2 regions of the Mesorhizobium sp. M0296 genome follow, and region 1 is predicted to be linked to the other one. Evidence: predicted binding sites of a transcription regulator. Region 1 holds the regulator's gene; the other holds the start of a gene.
What was found. The regulator LexA, encoded in region 1, represses DNA repair genes until DNA is damaged. The targets are predictions, from matches to a motif close to TGTTCNNNNTGTGTTCNG.

Region 1 (8,951 bases):
CGGCGATCGACATGATCTCATCGTCGCCGTGGCTCCAGCCAAGCCTCGCAAGATAGTTGAGCAGCGCCTCCGGCAGGTAGCCCATGGCGCGATAGGCTTCGACGCCAAGCGCACCGTGCCGCTTCGACAGCTTGGCGCCGTCGGCACCGTGGATCAGCGGGATATGCGACATCGACGGCACCTTCCAGCCCATGGCCTGATAGATTACGGTCTGGCGTGCGGCGTTGGTCAAATGATCGTCGCCGCGGATGATGTGGGTGATGCCCATGTCGTGATCGTCGACGACGACGGCATGCATGTAGGTGGGATTGCCGTCCGAGCGCAGAATAATGAAATCGTCGAGATCCTTGTTGGGAAAGCGCACGTCGCCCTGGACGCGGTCATGCACCACCGTCTCGCCGTCTGTCGGCGCCTTGATGCGGATCGCCCCCTTGGCGCCGGGCGGCGCCTCCGACGGGTCGCGGTCGCGCCAGCGTCCATCATAGCGGGGAGGCAGCCCCTTGGCCCGTGCGCTCTCGCGCATTGCCTCTAGCTCGGCAGGCGTCGCATAACAATAATAGGCCTTGCCCATACGAACGAGCTCCTCGGCCACCTCGCGATGGCGCGGCGCACGCTCGAACTGCGACACCGGCTCGCCGTCCCATGTCAGGCCAAGCCAGGAAAGCCCGTCGAGAATGGCCGCGCTTGCCGCATCGGTGGAGCGCTCGCGGTCGGTGTCCTCGATGCGCAGCAGCATCGTGCCGCCTGTGTGCTTGGCATACAGCCAGTTGAACAGCGCCGTCCGCGCGCCGCCGATGTGCAGGTAGCCGGTGGGCGAGGGGGCAAAACGGGTGACGACCTTATCGGGCATGGAACTCTCAGGCGGGCGAAGGAAGTGGGTTTGCGGACTTTCGCGCGTTGCGCGTTCATGTAGCATAGGAGGTCGAGGGCGCAAGGGGCAGACCCGATGGCTGTGCGAGGCCGTGGTACGGGCGAGGGCGAGGACGTTGGCAGCGGCGTCAGCGAACGCTTGCTGTTTGCCGCTCCCCCGCCTGTCCTGCCGGCACCGGCATTGCTACCTGCTCCGCGCTTCGATGCTCCGTCGCTGCCGGCCAGCGACCGAGCAGCGGTTCTCGTGCCCGCGGGCGAGCCCATCGTACGCCTGCCCAGGCGTTTCCGCCTCCCGTCACCGTCCCGTATCCGCAACAGCGTAACCACGGCAGCCGGCCTGGAACTTGACCGCGGCATTGCCTTCCTGCTGGTGCCGGTGTTCCTCGCATGCGGGGTGGTCGTATATTTCGGGCTCTCGGTGGAGCCGGCCTTTCCACAGCCGATCGCAATCGCGCTCCTCGCGGCCCTTTGTGCCGTCGTCTCGCGGTCATGGCCCAGGACGCGCCTGTGCTTCATGGTGGCGCTGCTCTGCGCGCTTGGCGTACTTGCCGCCAAGTTCGAGACATGGCGTGTCGGAATGCATATGCTCGGCTCCGAAATCTCGACGCGGCTGACGGGTCGCGTCGTATCGTACGAGCCCATGGCAAGCGGCCGCATCAGGCTGACAATCGATGTGATCTCAACGGCCAGGCCGACACTGCGCTACATGCCGGAACGGGTCCGCGTTTCGGCGATGAAGATACCGGCTGAGCTGACCGCCGGTTCCGAGATCACCGGCTATGTGCGGCTGCTGCCGCCGACCGGCCCGGTGCGGCCCGACAGCTATGATTTCTCCTTCGACAGCTATTTCGCCGGTATCGGCGGCAGCGGCTTTTTTCTCGGCAATCCGAAAGTCGTGTCGTCGGGCAGCATGCCGCTTGGCGCGCAGCTTTCTTCCGCGATCGAAGACGCGCGCGAATCCATCGCCGACCATATCCGCAGCCGCATCGGCGGTGCCGAGGGCGAGATTGCTGCTGCGCTGATCGTCGGCGTGCGCGCCGGCATTCCCGAGGAGATCAACGAAGCGATGCGGCGCACCGGCATCTACCACATCATCTCCATCTCGGGGCTACATATGGCGTTGGTCGCCGGCACCATCATGGCGCTGCTGCGGGGTGCCTTTGCGCTGTTTCCCGATTTCTCATCGCGACGGCCGGTCAAGAAATATGCCGCGGCCGCCGCGCTTTTTTCGATTGCGGCCTACCTCGTCTTTTCCGGCATTGTCGTGGCGGCCGAACGCAGCTTCATCATGCTGGCGGTGATGCTTATCGCCGTGCTGTTCGACCGGGCCGCGCTCACCATGCGCAACCTGGCGATCTCGGCCATCGCGGTCATCCTGGTGTCGCCGCACGAGGTGGTCGGTCCGAGTTTCCAGATGTCCTTCGCCGCGACGGCGGCCCTTGTCGGCGCCTATGCAGGCTGGTCCGATTACCGCGCCGGCAGGGCCACCATGCCGCCGCCGCGGCTGTCGCCGCTACGCTTTGCCACTCGAAAGGTCCTGCTGGGCATGTGCGGTCTGGCGATGACCTCGATCATTGCAGGGAGCGCCACGGCGCTTTTCGCCATATGGCATTTCCAGCGCGTGGCGCCGCTCAGCCTGTTCGCCAATCTGGCCATCATGCCCATCGTCTCACTGGTCGTCATGCCCTTCGCCGTTCTCAGCGCGCTGGCGATGCCGTTCGGTGCGGATGGCCCTTTCCTCTATGTCATGGGCAAGGGGCTGACGGCGATGATCGCCCTGTCCGGGTGGATCTCGGAGCGCTCGCCGATCGATGCGGTCGGGCTGATTTCGCTGAGATCCGTCCTTCTGGTGACGATCGCCCTCGTCATTGCCAGCATGGCGACGACCTGGTTGCGGCTGGCGGCACTTCCTTTTGCGCTCGCCGGCTTGCTGACGACAACGCAGACACGCATACCCGACGTATTGGTCTCGGAGGACGCACGGCTGGTCGCGCTGCCGATCGGCAGCGGTGAACTCGCGGTCAACCGGGCACGCCCGAATGAGTTCACCATCGACAACTGGAAACGCGCGCTCACATCAGAGGCTATCGTCGCGCCGGAAACACCTGCAAAGAACGACCCGCAATTCGACATTGCCGATCCGGCCGACCTACCGCCGGGCATGCCGTTCATTTGCACGGACGGCCTCTGCCTTGCCAGGCATCCATCCGGCGCGATCATCGCGCAAGCCAAGGACCGCGATACTGCGCGGCCAGCCTGCGCCTTTGCCAGCTTGATCGTCATCGACGACGCCACCGCGCATAACCCCTGCTACTACGACCGGCTGGTCCTCGTCGTCACCAAACGGCAACTGGCGCGCGCGGGAAGTGCCGCCGTCTACTTCGATCCACAAGCGGCAACGCGCGCCGAAATCCGTTTCGCGGTCGAAAAATCATACCGGCCCTGGCACGTGCAGCGGAAATTTTCACGCGCGGCACGGGGCCTGCCACCATACCGCAGGGCCGACAACCCCAAAGCCGGCGCCAAGGGCGGGGCTCAGTAGCGGCGGATCAGTCCGACGAGCTTGCCCTGCACCTTGACCCTGTCTGGTCCGAAGATGCGCGTCTCGTAGGCCGGATTGGCGGCTTCCAGGGCGATCGAGGCGCCCTTGCGGCGGAACCGCTTCAGCGTCGCTTCCTCCTCGTCGACCAGTGCCACCACGATCTCACCGGGGCTCGCCGTATCGGCATTGCGGATGATCACCGTGTCGCCGTCGAAAATGCCGGCCTCGATCATCGAATCGCCTTTGACCTCGAGCGCATAATGCTCGCCGCCCATGATCATATCCGGCGGCACCGAAATCGAATGCGTCTGGTGCTGGATGGCGTCGATCGGCACACCGGCGGCGATGCGGCCCATCACCGGGATCGAAACGGCGGCGACGACATCGTCGTCATTTCCGGCTGCGGGCACGCGCGACGATGTCGGCTTGCCTTGCCGAGGACCGCCTTGCCCAAGACTGCCCTGGATGACACTCGGCGAGAACTTGCGTGCCGCATTGAGGCCGGGGGCGATCGAGTCAGGCAGGCGCAGCACCTCCAGCGCACGGGCCCGGTTGGGCAAACGGCGAATGAAGCCGCGCTCCTCCAGCGCCGTAATCAGCCGGTGGATTCCGGATTTGGAAGCCAGGTCGAGCGCTTCCTTCATCTCGTCGAAGGAAGGCGGGATACCGCTTTCCTTCAACCTTTCGTGGATGAACATAAGCAGTTCGTGTTGTTTGCGTGTCAGCATAGCGACCCCCAACAGAATCAGAAAAACAAACCCAGAACAAACACTATCTGTTCCAGTTGTGTTCCGCAACTGTTTAAAGTTTAATGAATGCGTTAAGGCTCGGGAAACAAACGACGTCCCTACCGGGGTACCGTATTTTCACCGCCGCGAGCCTCATCGCCTTGATTCTGCTTTCGTTTGCGCCCTTCTGGCTTCCCGGAGGCCACATTGACATCGGCCGTCGGTCGGCAAAGGGCACGGAAGTGAACCCCTATCGACTGTGCGGTTTGGTCGATGCACCGTGAACGAAACGAACTCAAAACGCCAACCTCGGGTTAAGTCCCCGGTTTCCACCGCCTGGTCAGGCTGCTTCTCGCCGGTGGAGCCTTGCTGCGCGCAACCAGGGAATGGAAGAACAGTCGACGCGTGTCGGGCGTTGCGTTGGATCTTGGGGGAGCAGACAAATCATGACAGGAATTCCCGATCTCGTGGCCATAAAGGCGATGGATGCCGCGGATCCGCTGCGCGCGATGCGCGACCGCTTTGTATTGCCGCAAGGAGTGGTCTATCTCGACGGCAATTCGCTAGGAGCTGCTTCACGTGCCGCTTTCGATGAACTGCGCAAGGCCGCGACCGAAGAATGGTCGCATGATCTCATCCGCGCATGGAACACGGCCGGCTGGTTCAACATGCCGCTTGAACTTGGCGACCAGCTCGGGCGCCTGATCGGTGCCGCGGCCGGCCAGACGGTGGTCTGCGACACGACATCGGTCAACATCTACAAGCTGCTGCACGCCGCCATGGCCATGCGACCGGAGCGGCAGGTCATCGTCGCCGAGGGCGATAGTTTTCCGACGGACCTCTACATGGCTGAGGGTGTGGTTTCGACGCGAAAAGATACGCTGCTGCGCCTCTCGGGGGTCGACGCGCCGAGCATCGAAGAGCTGATCGACGAACGCACCGCCGTGGTGCTGGTCAACCACGTCAACTACAAGTCGGGCAACTGCGCGACATGCCGGCGCTGACGCGCAGGGCTCAGGAAGCCGGGGCGATGATCGTCTGGGATCTCTGCCACACCGCCGGCGCGATGCCAGTCGAGCTCGACAAGGCAAACGCCGATTTTGCCGTTGGCTGCACCTACAAATATCTGAATGGCGGCCCGGGCGCGCCTGCCTTCATCTATGCGGCTGAGCGGCATCTTTCCGACATCCAGCAGCCGCTCACCGGCTGGTGGGGCCATGCACGGCCCTTCGCCTTCGAGCCAGGCTATGCGGCCGGCACCGGCATCCGCCGGTTTCTGTGCGGCACCCAGCCGGTGCTGTCGATGCGCACGCTGAAGGGCGCGCTCGACATCTGGAACGATGTCGACATGACGGCGGTGCGCAAGAAGAGCATCGCGCTGGCGGATCTGTTCATCGAGCTTGTCGAGGCAAAGTGCGGCACTTACGGGCTCACGCTCGAAAGCACGCGCGATGGGGAAAAACGCGGCAGCCAGATTTCATTCATGCATGAGCATGGCTACCAGGTCATGCGCGCGCTGATCGAACGTGGCGTGATCGGCGATTTTCGCGCGCCATCGACCATGCGCTTCGGCTTCACCCCGCTCTATGTTGGCTATGCCGATGTCTGGCAGGCCGTCAAAGTGCTTGAGGACATCCTGCGCACCGGTGCGTGGAGGGATGCGCGCTTCGCCATCAAAGCAGCTGTCACTTGAGATTGATGCGAGAGCTGGAATCGTGAGGCTGGCGACGACGCGCCGCGCGATGCTCACGGCTACGTTGCAAGGCCATATTGCCAGGGAGGGCGCAGGGTGTTCGAACGTCACATTGCCGATTGGGACAACGCCTATGCCAACGGCGCCAACATAGCCGGCAGCGATCGCTGGCCGGCGGCCTGGATCGAGCCCGCGCGGGTTTTCCGCGACGTGCTTTCGACCGAGGGCAGGGCGCGGCTCGACATGGCCTATGGCGACAACCCATGCAACCGGCTCGATCTTTTCCTGCCGGCCATCAAGCCTAAGGGACTCGTGGTGTTCGTTCATGGCGGCTACTGGATGGAATTCGACAAGAATTTCTGGTCGCATCTTGCCGCTGGCCCTGTTGATCGCGGCTATGCGGTGGCGATGCCGTCCTACACGCTCTGTCCGCAGATACGCATCGGCGGCATCGTCAAGGAAGTCGGCGCGGCGATCGGCAAGGCGGCGGCGATCGTTGCAGGGCCGCTGATGCTGACCGGGCACTCGGCCGGCGGCCATCTTGTTAGCCGGATGGTTACGGCGACGACGCCGCTGGCGCCCGAAGTCGTCCGGCGCGTTCGTCATGTGGTGTCGATCTCGGGGGTGCACGATTTGCGCCCGATCATGCGCACCGGCATGAATGAGACGCTGGCGATCGATGAGGCCGAGGCGCAGGCCGAAAGTCCGGTGCTGCTGCGCCCGATGGACAAGGCCCGCCTGACCTGCTGGGCCGGCGGCGGCGAGCGCGCCGAATTCCTGCGTCAGAGCGCGTTGCTGGCCAACATCTGGATCGGCCTGGGTTCCGCGACCAGCTCGGTGGTCGAACCTGACCGGCATCATTTCAACATCATCGACGGTTTGGCCGATCCAGACCATCCGCTGACCCGGACCTTGATTTCGGAGTGAGGCAGGTTCAGCGTAGCATCAGCACGTCGCAGGGGGAGCCCGCCGCCGCGGCAGGAGCGAACGGCGTGCGAACGATCAGCCCGTCGGCATCGGCCAGCATTTTCAGCATCGAGGAGTCCTGGATGCCGAACGGCGTCGCCACGAGCGTACCGGCGTCATCTATGACAACAGCCCGCACATAATCTTGCCTGAGATCGTTGGCCGGCATGGCGGCACCGAGCCGTGCCCGACGTATATCCTGCTGAAAGGCGCGGCCGCCGAGCCGCGCCAGCAGCGGCTTCAGGAAGAGCTGAGTGCAGACCAGGCTTGCCACCGGATTGCCGGGCAGGCCGATGCAGCGAATGTCTCCCAGCCGCCCGAACATCAGCGGCTTGCCCGGCCGCATGGCGATCTTCCAGAAATCGAGCGTCATGCCTTGCCCGGTCAGTACGTCATGAACGAAGTCGTGGTCACCGACCGAGGCACCGCCCAGCGTGACGATGACGTTCGCGCCAGCCTTCACGGCCTTTTCAACCAGCGCAGCGATCGCCTCCCTGCGGTCCGGCGCGATGCCAAGGTCGAGCGCGCGCGCACCGACCGACTGTGCGGCAGCGGCGACACCATAGGCGTTAGAGGAGATGATCTGGTCGGGGCCAAGATCGCTGCCCGGCGGCAGCAATTCGTCGCCGGTGGCGATGATGGCGACCAGCGGCCGTTTGACCACGCGCACCTCGGGGTGATTGGCCGATGCCGCCAGCGACAAGGCCGCCGGGTCGAGCAGGCGGCCTTTGGGCAGCAGGACATCGCTCTTGGCGAAATCGAGCCCGAGGCGGCGGATGTTGCGCCCCTGCACCGTCGGTTCCGTCACTTCGACGCTGCCGCCACCGAGATCGCGGACGTTCTCCTGGATGACGATAGTGTCGGCGCCTTCGGGAAGCGGCGCGCCAGTAAAGATGCGCACGGCCTGCCGCTGCTGCACCGTTCCGGCAAAGCCGCGTCCGGCCGGCGCCATGCCGACCACCGAAAGCTTTGCCGGTACGGACGCGATATCGGCCGCCCGCACGGCATAGCCGTCCATGGCGGAGGCGTTGAACGGCGGCTGGGTGCGGAGCGCCACAACCGGCTCCGCCAGCACGCGGTCGGCGGCATCCAGCAGTGCGACGCGTTCGTCCGGCAGCGCTGCTGCGCCGTCCAGCAGGCGCTCGAGCGCCTCGGCAACTGGGACCAGCGCCATTATCGGCCTGCCTCGGTGGCCCCGTCTCCGGTGATCTTGTAGTCGCCGGATTTGCCGCCGGTCTTTTCAACCAGCCTGATGCCGGAGATGACCATGGCGCGGTCGACCGCCTTGGCCATGTCGTAGATGGTCAGGCAAGCGACCGAGACGGCACTCAGAGCCTCCATCTCAACGCCGGTCTTGCCGGTGACGCGGGTCAATGCTGTCACCTTCAGGCCGGGCAGCGCGGCGTCCGCCTCGATATCGACAGATATCCTGGTCAGCAGCAGCGGATGGCAAAGCGGGATCAGTTCATGCGTCTTCTTGGCCGCCATGATGCCGGCAATGCGCGCGGTGCCCAGCACGTCGCCCTTCTTGGCGTCGCCGGCGAGGATCATGTCCAGCGTCTCGGGCCGCATCGCGACAAAACCTTCTGCGACTGCCGTGCGCACCGTCTCAGCCTTGTCGCCGACATCGACCATGTTGGCTTCGCCCTGCGCGCCAAGATGGGTGAGGGCGGCCGCCATCCTCAAACGACCTCTGCCGGCGCCTTGCCCGTCAACAGCAGGCGCGTTGCCGCGGCCACGTCCTGCTGGCGCATCAGGCTCTCGCCGACCAGGAAAGTCGCAATGCCGCTCTGCTCCAGCCGACGGCAATCGTCGCGCGAAAAGATACCGCTCTCGCTGACCAGATGGCGGTCGGCCGGCACCATCGCTACCAGCCGCTCCGAGGTCTGTAGGCTGGCTTCGAAGGTCCGGAGATTGCGGTTGTTGATTCCGATCAGCCGCGACGACAGCTGCAGCGCGCGTTCCATTTCAGCCTCGTCATGCACTTCGACCAGCGCGTCCATGCCGAGCCCGAACGCTGTCGCTTCGAGTTCTCTTGCCAACGCGTCGTCGACGCTGGCCATGATGATCAGGATGGCATCGGCGCCCCATGCCCTGGCCTCGTAGACCTGATAGGGGTCAAACAGGAAATCCTTGCGCAATGCAGGCAGCT
Region 2 (8,951 bases), on a different contig from region 1:
GGCGAAGCGCCGCGCGGCCTTCCTGGTCGAGCGACTTCATCTCGTCGGCGATGTCGCGACGGTTGATGAGGCCGAAATGCTCGACAAGCTGGAAAGCGATGCCGCGGCCGATGCCGGTGATCTGCTCGGCATTCTTGAGATCGACCAGCGGCTTCAGCAGGGATTCGATCTGGAAGTTTACGAAGCGCTCGGCGCGCGCCGCAACCTTGTCGCGTGCCGGGCCGGTGAGTTGCTCGTCGGCCAGCAGAACCAGACGCGGCTTCAAAGCGTCTTCGCCGGCGACCAGCGTGCCGATCGGCGCGCCGATCCAGCGCAGCGTGCCATCCGAACCCAGCGCGATGTCGCCATTGGCCGAGGCGCCGAAGCGCTCGGCCCGCGCCTCGAACTCGGCGGCAAGCGCCTTCTGCGCCGCCGCCCGCACCGCCTTGGCGTCTTCGCCGCCGGCGCTCTGGTCGGCGGTGAAGCGGAAACCTTGCAACTCGCCGACGTGATGGCCTTCGACGAGGACGGTTCCGGTTGGGCTGATTTCGGCTTCAGGCATCGTGTTTTCTCTAAGGCGCCGCATGAGGACGGAAGTCCTGCGGTCTACAAAACGTTTCGTCAACCGCTCATGCAGCGCATCCGACAATCTGTCTTCGATTTCGCGCGTCTTTTCCTGCCAGTGTGCCCGATCGGCCAGCCAGCCGGGCCGGTTGGAAACGAAGGTCCATGTGCGGATCTGGGCAATCCTGTGCGACAGCGTGTCGATGTCGCCTTCGGTTGTGTCGGCACGGCGCACCTGCTCGGCCATGTAGTTCTCGTCGACATGGCCGTGCCTGGCAAGGTCCATGTAAATGGAGGCAATCAAGTCGGCGTGCTGGGCCGGCGCGATCTTCCTGTAGTCGGGCAGCGCGCAGGCTTCCCACAGCAGCGCCACGCGCCTGGCATCGGTGGTGAGTGCCCGCACGTCCTCGTCGCGCGACAGATGCTCGAGCGCCTGCGCGTCTACTGCCGGCAGCGCGCGCGTCAGGCCTTCGACCGGAGCGTTGGTCTCAATCGAGCGCTTCAGCGCATCAAGGTTGGCGAAATCGAAATGCGCGGTGCGCCACTGCAGTACTTTCACCGGGTCGAAATCATGCGCCTCGATTTTGTTGACCAGTTCATCATCCAGCGGATCGACCTGGCCGGTGACGCCGAAGGTGCCGTCGCGCAGATGCCGGCCGGCGCGGCCGGCAATCTGGCCGAGCTCGGCCGCCGTCAGGTTGCGGTACTGGTAGCCGTCGAATTTGCGGTTCTGGGCGAAGGCGACGTGGTCGAGGTCGAGGTTGAGGCCCATGCCGATGGCGTCGGTGGCGACGAGGTAGTCGACGTCGCCCGACTGGAACAGCGCCACCTGGGCGTTGCGGGTGCGCGGGCTGAGTGCGCCGAGCACGACGGCGGCACCGCCCTGCTGGCGGCGGATCAGCTCGGCGATGGCATAGACCTCGTCGGCCGAGAAGGCGACGATCGCCGTGCGCCGCGGCAGGCGGGTCAGCTTCTTCGAACCGACATAGGCAAGATGCGAGAGGCGTGGTCGCGTCACCACCGACACGCCCCGCAGCAGGCGCTGCAGAATGCCGTGCATGGTGGCCGCGCCCAGCAGCAGCGTCTCCTGGCGGCCGCGCAGATGCAGGATGCGATCGGTGAAGATGTGGCCGCGTTCGAGATCGCCGGCGAGCTGGACCTCGTCGATGGCAACGAAGGCGGCGTCGGTCTCGCGCGGCATCGCTTCCACGGTGCAGACCGAGTATTTCGCGCCCGCCGGCTGGATCTTTTCCTCGCCGGTGATGAGCGCCACCTTATGGGCGCCGACCTTCTCGCAGACGCGCGTATAGACCTCGCGGGCAAGCAGCCTGAGCGGCAGGCCGATGACGCCGCTTTCGTGCGCCACCATGCGTTCGATGGCGAGATGGGTCTTGCCGGTGTTGGTCGGGCCGAGCACGGCCGTCACGTCTCGACCCGACAGGATCAGCGGTTCAGTATGTTTCGGATGGATGTTCATCGGCCTGGAAATAAGGCTCTCTGCCTCGCATTGTCGGGAGCGCGCCCATATTGGCCGCGTATGACAGGCGACACATAGGGATTTCGGGCGCGAAGCGAAAGCGGAATATGCCGAGGGCAGGCCGATTGGTTGGTTCGAAGCCAGAAAATCTGTTCCCGATTAACAGTTGGAACGAGTCTGGAACGAATCAGCGACGAATCACTGACTCGCGCTGATTCAGGGTTTGTTCACGGCTACATCTGGGTTTTCTGTCGGCATACCTCACCACATGCTGAATCACGGAAACTGGCCCGATTTATGCAAGCGGCATCCAAGCGAGCACTGCGGTTAACCTTTGCCGGTGAATGGTCGTGGCTGGCCAACCTGCTTCGCACAATATTATGAAATTATTGATGTTTCCTAATGCGCTTTAATCATTTCGCGGGTGTTTTCAGCTCTCGCCGTTAACGCTCCGCTCAAAGCCGGAACGAATCGGCGACGAATCAGCGATAGCTGAAGTTTCTTGGTTTGTTCACCGCAACATGTTGTGTCGTGAACAGCTTTTCCACCGAGAATCCACAGGCTGCCGGGCGGCTTTTGCACAAGCTGCGAGTTTGCCGTTAACCTTTGCGTGCCGGATTGGGGCAGCGTGCTGCATCGAGATCTTGCAACGGGAAGACCGCTATAGAAACGGGCCGTTTTGCAGGCCCGTTCGTCCAAGCGAGGATCTGTCTCAACGTAAAGACAAACGATCAGGCGACGTACTGGCCGCCATTGGCTGATATGGTCGAGCCGGTGATGAAACCGGCATCGTCGGAAGCGAGGAAGACGACGCAGCGCGCGATCTCCTCCGGCTCGCCGAGACGGCCGACCGGGATGTGCGGGATGACGCGCTCGTTGAGGACCTTCTCGTCCATTGCCTTGACCATCTCGGTGGCGATGTAGCCGGGGCAAATGACGTTGACGGTGATGCCGGCGCGCGCGCCTTCCTGGGCCAGTGCCTTGGTGAAGCCGATATCGCCGGCCTTCGAGGCCGAATAATTAACCTGGCCGACCTGGCCTTTCTGACCGTTGATCGAGGAGATGGTGATGATGCGACCGAACTTACGATCGCGCATGCCGCCCCACAACGGATGCGTCATGTTGAAGACGCCGGAAAGGTTGGTGTCGAGGACCTCTTTCCATTGCTCGCGCGTCATCTTGTGGAACATCGCGTCGCGAGTGATGCCGGCATTGTTGACCAGCACCGAGACGGGACCGAGATCGGCTTCGATCTGTTTGATGCCGGCGGCGCAGGCCTCGTAGTCGGCGACGGACCATCTATAGACCGGGATGCCGGTCGCGGCCTTGAACTTTGCGGCCGCTTCTTCATTGCCGGCGTAGTTTGCGGCGACCGAATAGCCGGCGCTTTTCAAGGCGACCGATATCGCCGCGCCGATGCCGCGCGACCCGCCTGTGACGATTGCAACCTTTGTCATATGTCCTCCCGGGAAATGCAGATGACTGAGCGTTGAAGCGGTGGGGTTTGCCCTCTTTCCCTACTCGCTTTGCGCCAGCATCCTATTCGTATCGCTTATCTCATCACAATGCTTCCACGCACATGGCAACACCCATGCCGCCGCCGATGCACAGCGTGGCAAGGCCTTTCTTGGCACTTCTGCGGCGCATCTCGTAGACCAGCGTGTTGAAGATGCGGGCGCCCGAGGCGCCGACCGGATGGCCGATGGCGATGGCGCCGCCATTGACGTTGACGATGGCCGGATTCCAGCCCATGTCCTTGTTGACGGCGCAGGCCTGCGCGGCAAAGGCCTCGTTGGCTTCGACCAGATCGAGGTCGCCAACCGACCAGCCGGCCTTGGCCAGCGCCTTGCGCGAGGAGGGGATCGGTCCCGTCCCCATGATCTGCGGGTCGACACCGGCGGTCGCCCAGGAAACGATGCGCACCAGCGGTGTGATGCCGCGCCTTGCGGCTTCCGCTTCGGTCATCAGCACCACGGCGGCGGCGCCGTCGTTGATGCCGGAAGCATTGGCTGCCGTCACCGTGCCTTCCTTGTCGAACGCCGGCTTGAGCTTGGTCATGGCATCGATTGTCGCGCCGTGGCGGATGTATTCATCCTGGTCGACTACGGTGTCGCCCTTCCTGCCCTTGACTGTAAAGGCAACGATCTCGTCCTTGAATTTCCCGGCTTTCTGCGAGGCCTCGGCCTTGTTCTGGGAAGCCAGTGCGAACTGGTCCTGGTCGTCGCGGGTGATCTGGAACTGGCGGGCGACGTTCTCAGCGGTGTTGCCCATATGATAGCCATAGAAGGCATCGGTCAGGCCGTCCTTGATCATGGTGTCGATCAGTTTGAAATCGCCCATCTTGACGCCACCGCGTAGATGTTGCGCATGCGGAGCCATCGACATCGATTCCTGGCCGCCGGCAACGATGATCCTCGCGTCGCCCTGGGCGATCTGCTGCATGCCGAGCGCGATGGCGCGCAAGCCGGAGCCGCAGAGCTGGTTCAGGACCCAGGAGGTCGCCTCCTGCGGTACGCCGGCAGCCATTGCCGCCTGCCGCGCCGGGTTCTGCCCTTGAGCCGCGGTCAGAATCTGGCCGAGAATGACCTCGTCCACCTCCTTGCCGTCGACGCCGGCACGGACCAGCGCTTCCCTGACGGCGACGGCACCCAATTCATGGGCTGGGGTGTTGGCGAAGGCGCCGTTGAAGGAGCCGACGGGCGTGCGCGCTGCACTGGCGACAACGATGGCGTTGGAAGCGGACATGTTCTTCTCCAGGCTTTCGGGGAACGATTTCGGGTGCCGTCGGGGACTTTTCTTGCCCTTTCCACAACCCGAGTCAAACCCGAAATGGGCATGGCGTCCCACTGCCGCAAGCATGCCGCCCGTCGCTGCAACGGCGGCCCGTCCGTGCTGCGCAGCATAAAATGTTCCCGCACTGCACAAACTGCTTGGATTCATGACGCTTTTGCGCATATCCTTTAAAAAGGCGCAATCGTTACCGGCGGCTTACTTAAGCTGCCCGGTGTCCGGGGAGGATGCAGATGGCCGCAAAAGACGAACCTATTGTTATCAAGAAATATGCCAATCGCCGTCTCTACAATACGGGCACCAGCACCTATGTGACGCTCGAGGATCTCGCTGAAATGGTCAAAAGAGGCGAGGACTTTACTGTCCAGGACGCCAAGACCGGTGACGACATCACGCATCCGGTACTGACCCAGATCATCTTCGAGCTGGAGAACAAGGACGGGCAGAACATGCTGCCGATCCCGTTCCTGCGTCAGCTCATCGCCTATTACGGCGACCAGATGCAGATGATCGTGCCGAGCTTTCTCGAGCAGTCGATGCTGGCCTTCTCTAAGGAGCAGGAACGCTTTCGCGAGCAGATGAAAGATGCGCTCGGCAAGTCGCCGATGGACATGATGAAGATCGCGACACCAATCAAGGTGCTGGAGGAGCAGACGCGGCGCAACATGGAAATGTTCCAGAACGCCATGCGGCTGTTCACGCCGTTCCCGCCCGCGGGCTCGGCGCCGGCAGCAGCGCCGGCCGAACCGGCCAGGAAGGAAACGCCGGAAAAACCCGACGACCTTCAGGAGCTGAAGGAGCAGATCGCCGCGATGCAGCGCAAGCTCGACACCATGTCGTGATTGCCGGGGCGAGGCGCCGCGTCGAACCTTCGCTCAGGTGCCGCTGAGACTTCGCAAACAGCGCGGCTAGAGCTGCTCCGGCAGCGGCCCCTGGTAGCGGGCGCGTGGCCGGATCAGGCCGTTGCTTGTCACCTGCTCCACGGCATGCGCGGCCCAGCCGACGCTGCGGCCGAGCGCGAACAGGCGGAACGGCGCATCGGACGGCAAACGGAGGCTGCGCGTCAGCGCGGCCAAAGCGAAATCGACGTTCGGGCGCATGCCCGTTGCCGCAAAGGCCGCATCGCAAAGCCGTAACAGCCCATCATCGACATCTATCGCGGCCAGCAACGGTTCCGCACGCGGATCGCCGTCGGGATAAAGCGGATGGCCAAATCCGGGCAGCGGCCTGTCGTGACCGAGCCAGCGTCCGACAGCCGCATCCGGCCCCAATCTCTGCGCATCTTCCGCCAGCATCATGACCGCCTCCGCGGCGCCGCCATGACGCGGCCCGGAGAGCGTGGCGAGGCCGGCAAGCAGGCAGGCCGAAACAGGTGCGCCGGTGGACGCGGCGACCCGTGCGGCGAAGGTCGATGCGTTCAATTCGTGATCGGCCAACAGTACCAGTGAGCGGCGGATCAAGTCTGCGCCGGCCGCATCGAGGGACCAGCCCTGCGCCAGTCTTTCGTGCACGGCACCAGTTCCGGGAATCGCGCCGAGCGCCTGGGCCAAAGCGGCGATGGCGCCGGCCGCATCGTGGTTGAGCGAAGCCGATCTTCGGCCGAGCGAAGGCCGGCCGTTGGCCGCCAACGCGGCCAATTCCGCGAAGGCAGCCGGCCGGCCAGTTGCGCCGTTGCCATGGCGGCTAGCCGAGACGAACGACACTGGTGCGTCAGATGCCCAAAGCAGGTTTGCCGTCTGCTCCAGCGTGGCAGCCTCGCAGAGAGCAACCGCATCCTGGCCGCGATAGACAAGGCGGCCATGCAAAACGGTCGAGATCGTGGTGGCGATCGCCGGCTCACCCCAGGCAATTGCACTTTCGGCGATTGCCTGGGGATTTCGGCCACGAGCCCGGCGGCTCGCCAGCGCCGCGATGTCGTCGGCGCGATACTGGCTGCGGCGTGGATCCGCCCGGTCCGGCCGCACGCCGATGCGTCCGCGGCTGACATAGGCATAGAGGGTCTGGGCTCGCACCTTGAGACGCTCCAGGGCTTCGTCCCGCGTCAGCCACTCCGTCATGTCAGCCTTGGCATATTGATTCAGTTGATCAAGATTGATGGTCGAGTCACCAACCCTTATCTTCCACCCGGAAAGGGTCAAGGAGAAAACCAATGGCGAATGGGCTCGATGATGTGGTGGCGGCGGAAACGGTGCTCTCCGATGTTGACGGTCTTGGTGGCCGCCTGACCATCCGGGGCCATTCGTTGCCCGAACTGGCAGGCCACTGGAAATACGCCGAGGTGGTTCATCTGCTGTTCGACGGCTTTTTCGACGATCTTCCCGACGGCAGGGAGCTGGCGAACGCGATCGGTCGGGCGCGCAGCGAAGTTTTCGAGCAGATCACACCCTTGCTGCCGTTTCTCGCATCCGTCGATATCTACAGCGCGATGCGCGCCGGTATTGCCCTGCTGCCGGATGGTGACAAATTGTCGGACGCGCTGCGGCTGGTTGCGGCACCTGCCGTGCTGACGCCGGCCTTGCTGCGCCTGCAGCGCGGCGACAGCCCGATTGCGCCCGATAGCAAGGCCGATTATGCCGCCGACATGCTGCGGATGCTGACCGGCATTGCGGCCTCGCCTAAATTGGCGAAGGCGCTCGATGCCTATCTCGTGACGGTTAGCGACCACGGCCTCAACGCATCGACTTTCGCCACGCGCGTGGTCGCCTCGACGCAGGCCGGGCTTACTTCGGCGGTGCTGGCCGGGCTCGGAGCGCTCAAGGGGCCGCTGCATGGCGGCGCGCCAGGTCCGGTGATCGAGATGCTGGATGCGATCGAGGCGCATGGCGACGCCGCCGGCTGGCTGCGTGGCGAGATCGCGCGTGGCCGCCGCATCATGGGCTTCGGGCATCGCATCTACCGCGTGCGAGATCCGCGTGCCGACGTGCTGAAAGCGGTGGTGCGGCAACTCGGCGCCAAGGGCGAAGCCGGCCACCGGCTGGCGTTTGCCGAAAGCGTGGAGCAAGCGGCGCTCGAAGTGCTCCGCATCGCCAAGCCGTCGCGCTCGCTCCAGACCAATGTCGAGTTCTTCACAGCGCTCCTGCTGGAAGCGGCGGGCTTTCCGAAAGAGGCGTTCACCAACGTCTTTGCTGCCGGGCGCGTCGCCGGCTGGATTGCCCATGCGCGCGAGCAGCAGACGAGCGGACGGCTGATCCGGCCGCAGTCGCGCTATATCGGGCCGGTCCCAGACCTCGTCGCCTGAGGATTTTTCCCTCGCGTACTTGCGAAAACCGGTCGCAACAGCCGGTGCCGGACACCTCTCTCATCGGGACGAGAGAGGTCTACATGACAAAAATTTCATGTCATTGCTCCACACATCCGCTGTTCTTGGATGACAGAGAGCCTATATGCTGCAGTGCAGCATGGTTCACGGGAGCCCGCCTCGAAAGGAATAAAGCCGCCTTGACCGCCAGAAAAACCGCCATCATCACCGGTTCCACCTCGGGCATCGGCCTGGCCATTGCCCACGCGCTCGCGGCCGAAGGCTGCAACGTCGTCGTCAATTCCTTTTCCGACACCGCCGACGATCACGCCATCGCCGACGCAATCGCGAAGCACCACCAGGTGAAGACCGTCTACGTCAAGGCCGACATGTCGAAGCCGGCCGAGTGCCGGACTTTGGTGGCGAAGGCAGCCGAGGCATTCGGCTCGGTCGACATCCTGGTCAACAACGCCGGCATCCAGCATGTCGCGCCGGTCGAAAGCTTCCCGATCGAGAAATGGGATACGATCATCGCCATCAACCTGTCATCGGCCTTCCACACCATCGCAGCCGCCATCCCGTTGATGAAACAGGCCGGTGGCGGCCGGATCGTCAACGTCGCCTCGGCCCACGGCCTAGTCGCCTCGCCGTTCAAGTCGGCCTATGTCTCGGCCAAGCATGGCATTATGGGCTTGACCAAGACTGTCGCCCTGGAGCTGGCGCGCGACAAGATCACCTGCAATGCCATTTGTCCGGGCTATGTGTTGACGCCGCTGGTCGAGGCGCAGATCCCCGACCAGATGAAGGCCAACAAGATGGACCGCGAGACGGTGGTCCGTGAGGTCATGCTCGAAAAGCAACCGACCAAGGAGTTCGTCACCGTCGAGCAGGTTGCGGCGGCCG

Region 2: the regulator LexA is predicted to act here: its motif matches at 2,188-2,205, upstream of NKI97_RS05540 (helicase-related protein).

What each region holds. Positions count from the first base shown of each region.
Region 1 covers NZ_JAMYRZ010000004.1:45,662-54,612, forward strand. The annotation lists gene gltX (glutamate--tRNA ligase) at 1-850, opposite strand, end outside; gene NKI97_RS05820 (ComEC/Rec2 family competence protein) at 947-3,412, shown strand; gene lexA (transcriptional repressor LexA) at 3,406-4,140, opposite strand; partial or broken gene kynU (kynureninase) at 4,587-5,833, shown strand; gene NKI97_RS05835 (hormone-sensitive lipase) at 5,930-6,760, shown strand; gene NKI97_RS05840 (molybdopterin molybdotransferase MoeA) at 6,768-7,973, opposite strand; gene moaC (cyclic pyranopterin monophosphate synthase MoaC) at 7,973-8,479, opposite strand; gene trpC (indole-3-glycerol phosphate synthase TrpC) at 8,482-8,951, opposite strand, start outside.
Region 2 covers NZ_JAMYRZ010000003.1:270,565-279,515, forward strand. The annotation lists gene NKI97_RS05540 (helicase-related protein) at 1-2,020, opposite strand, end outside; gene phbB (acetoacetyl-CoA reductase) at 2,752-3,477, opposite strand; gene NKI97_RS05550 (acetyl-CoA C-acetyltransferase) at 3,581-4,765, opposite strand; gene phaR (polyhydroxyalkanoate synthesis repressor PhaR) at 5,044-5,652, shown strand; gene NKI97_RS05560 (citrate/2-methylcitrate synthase) at 5,719-6,867, opposite strand; gene NKI97_RS05565 (citrate synthase/methylcitrate synthase) at 6,960-8,048, shown strand; gene NKI97_RS05570 (3-hydroxybutyrate dehydrogenase) at 8,249-8,951, shown strand, end outside.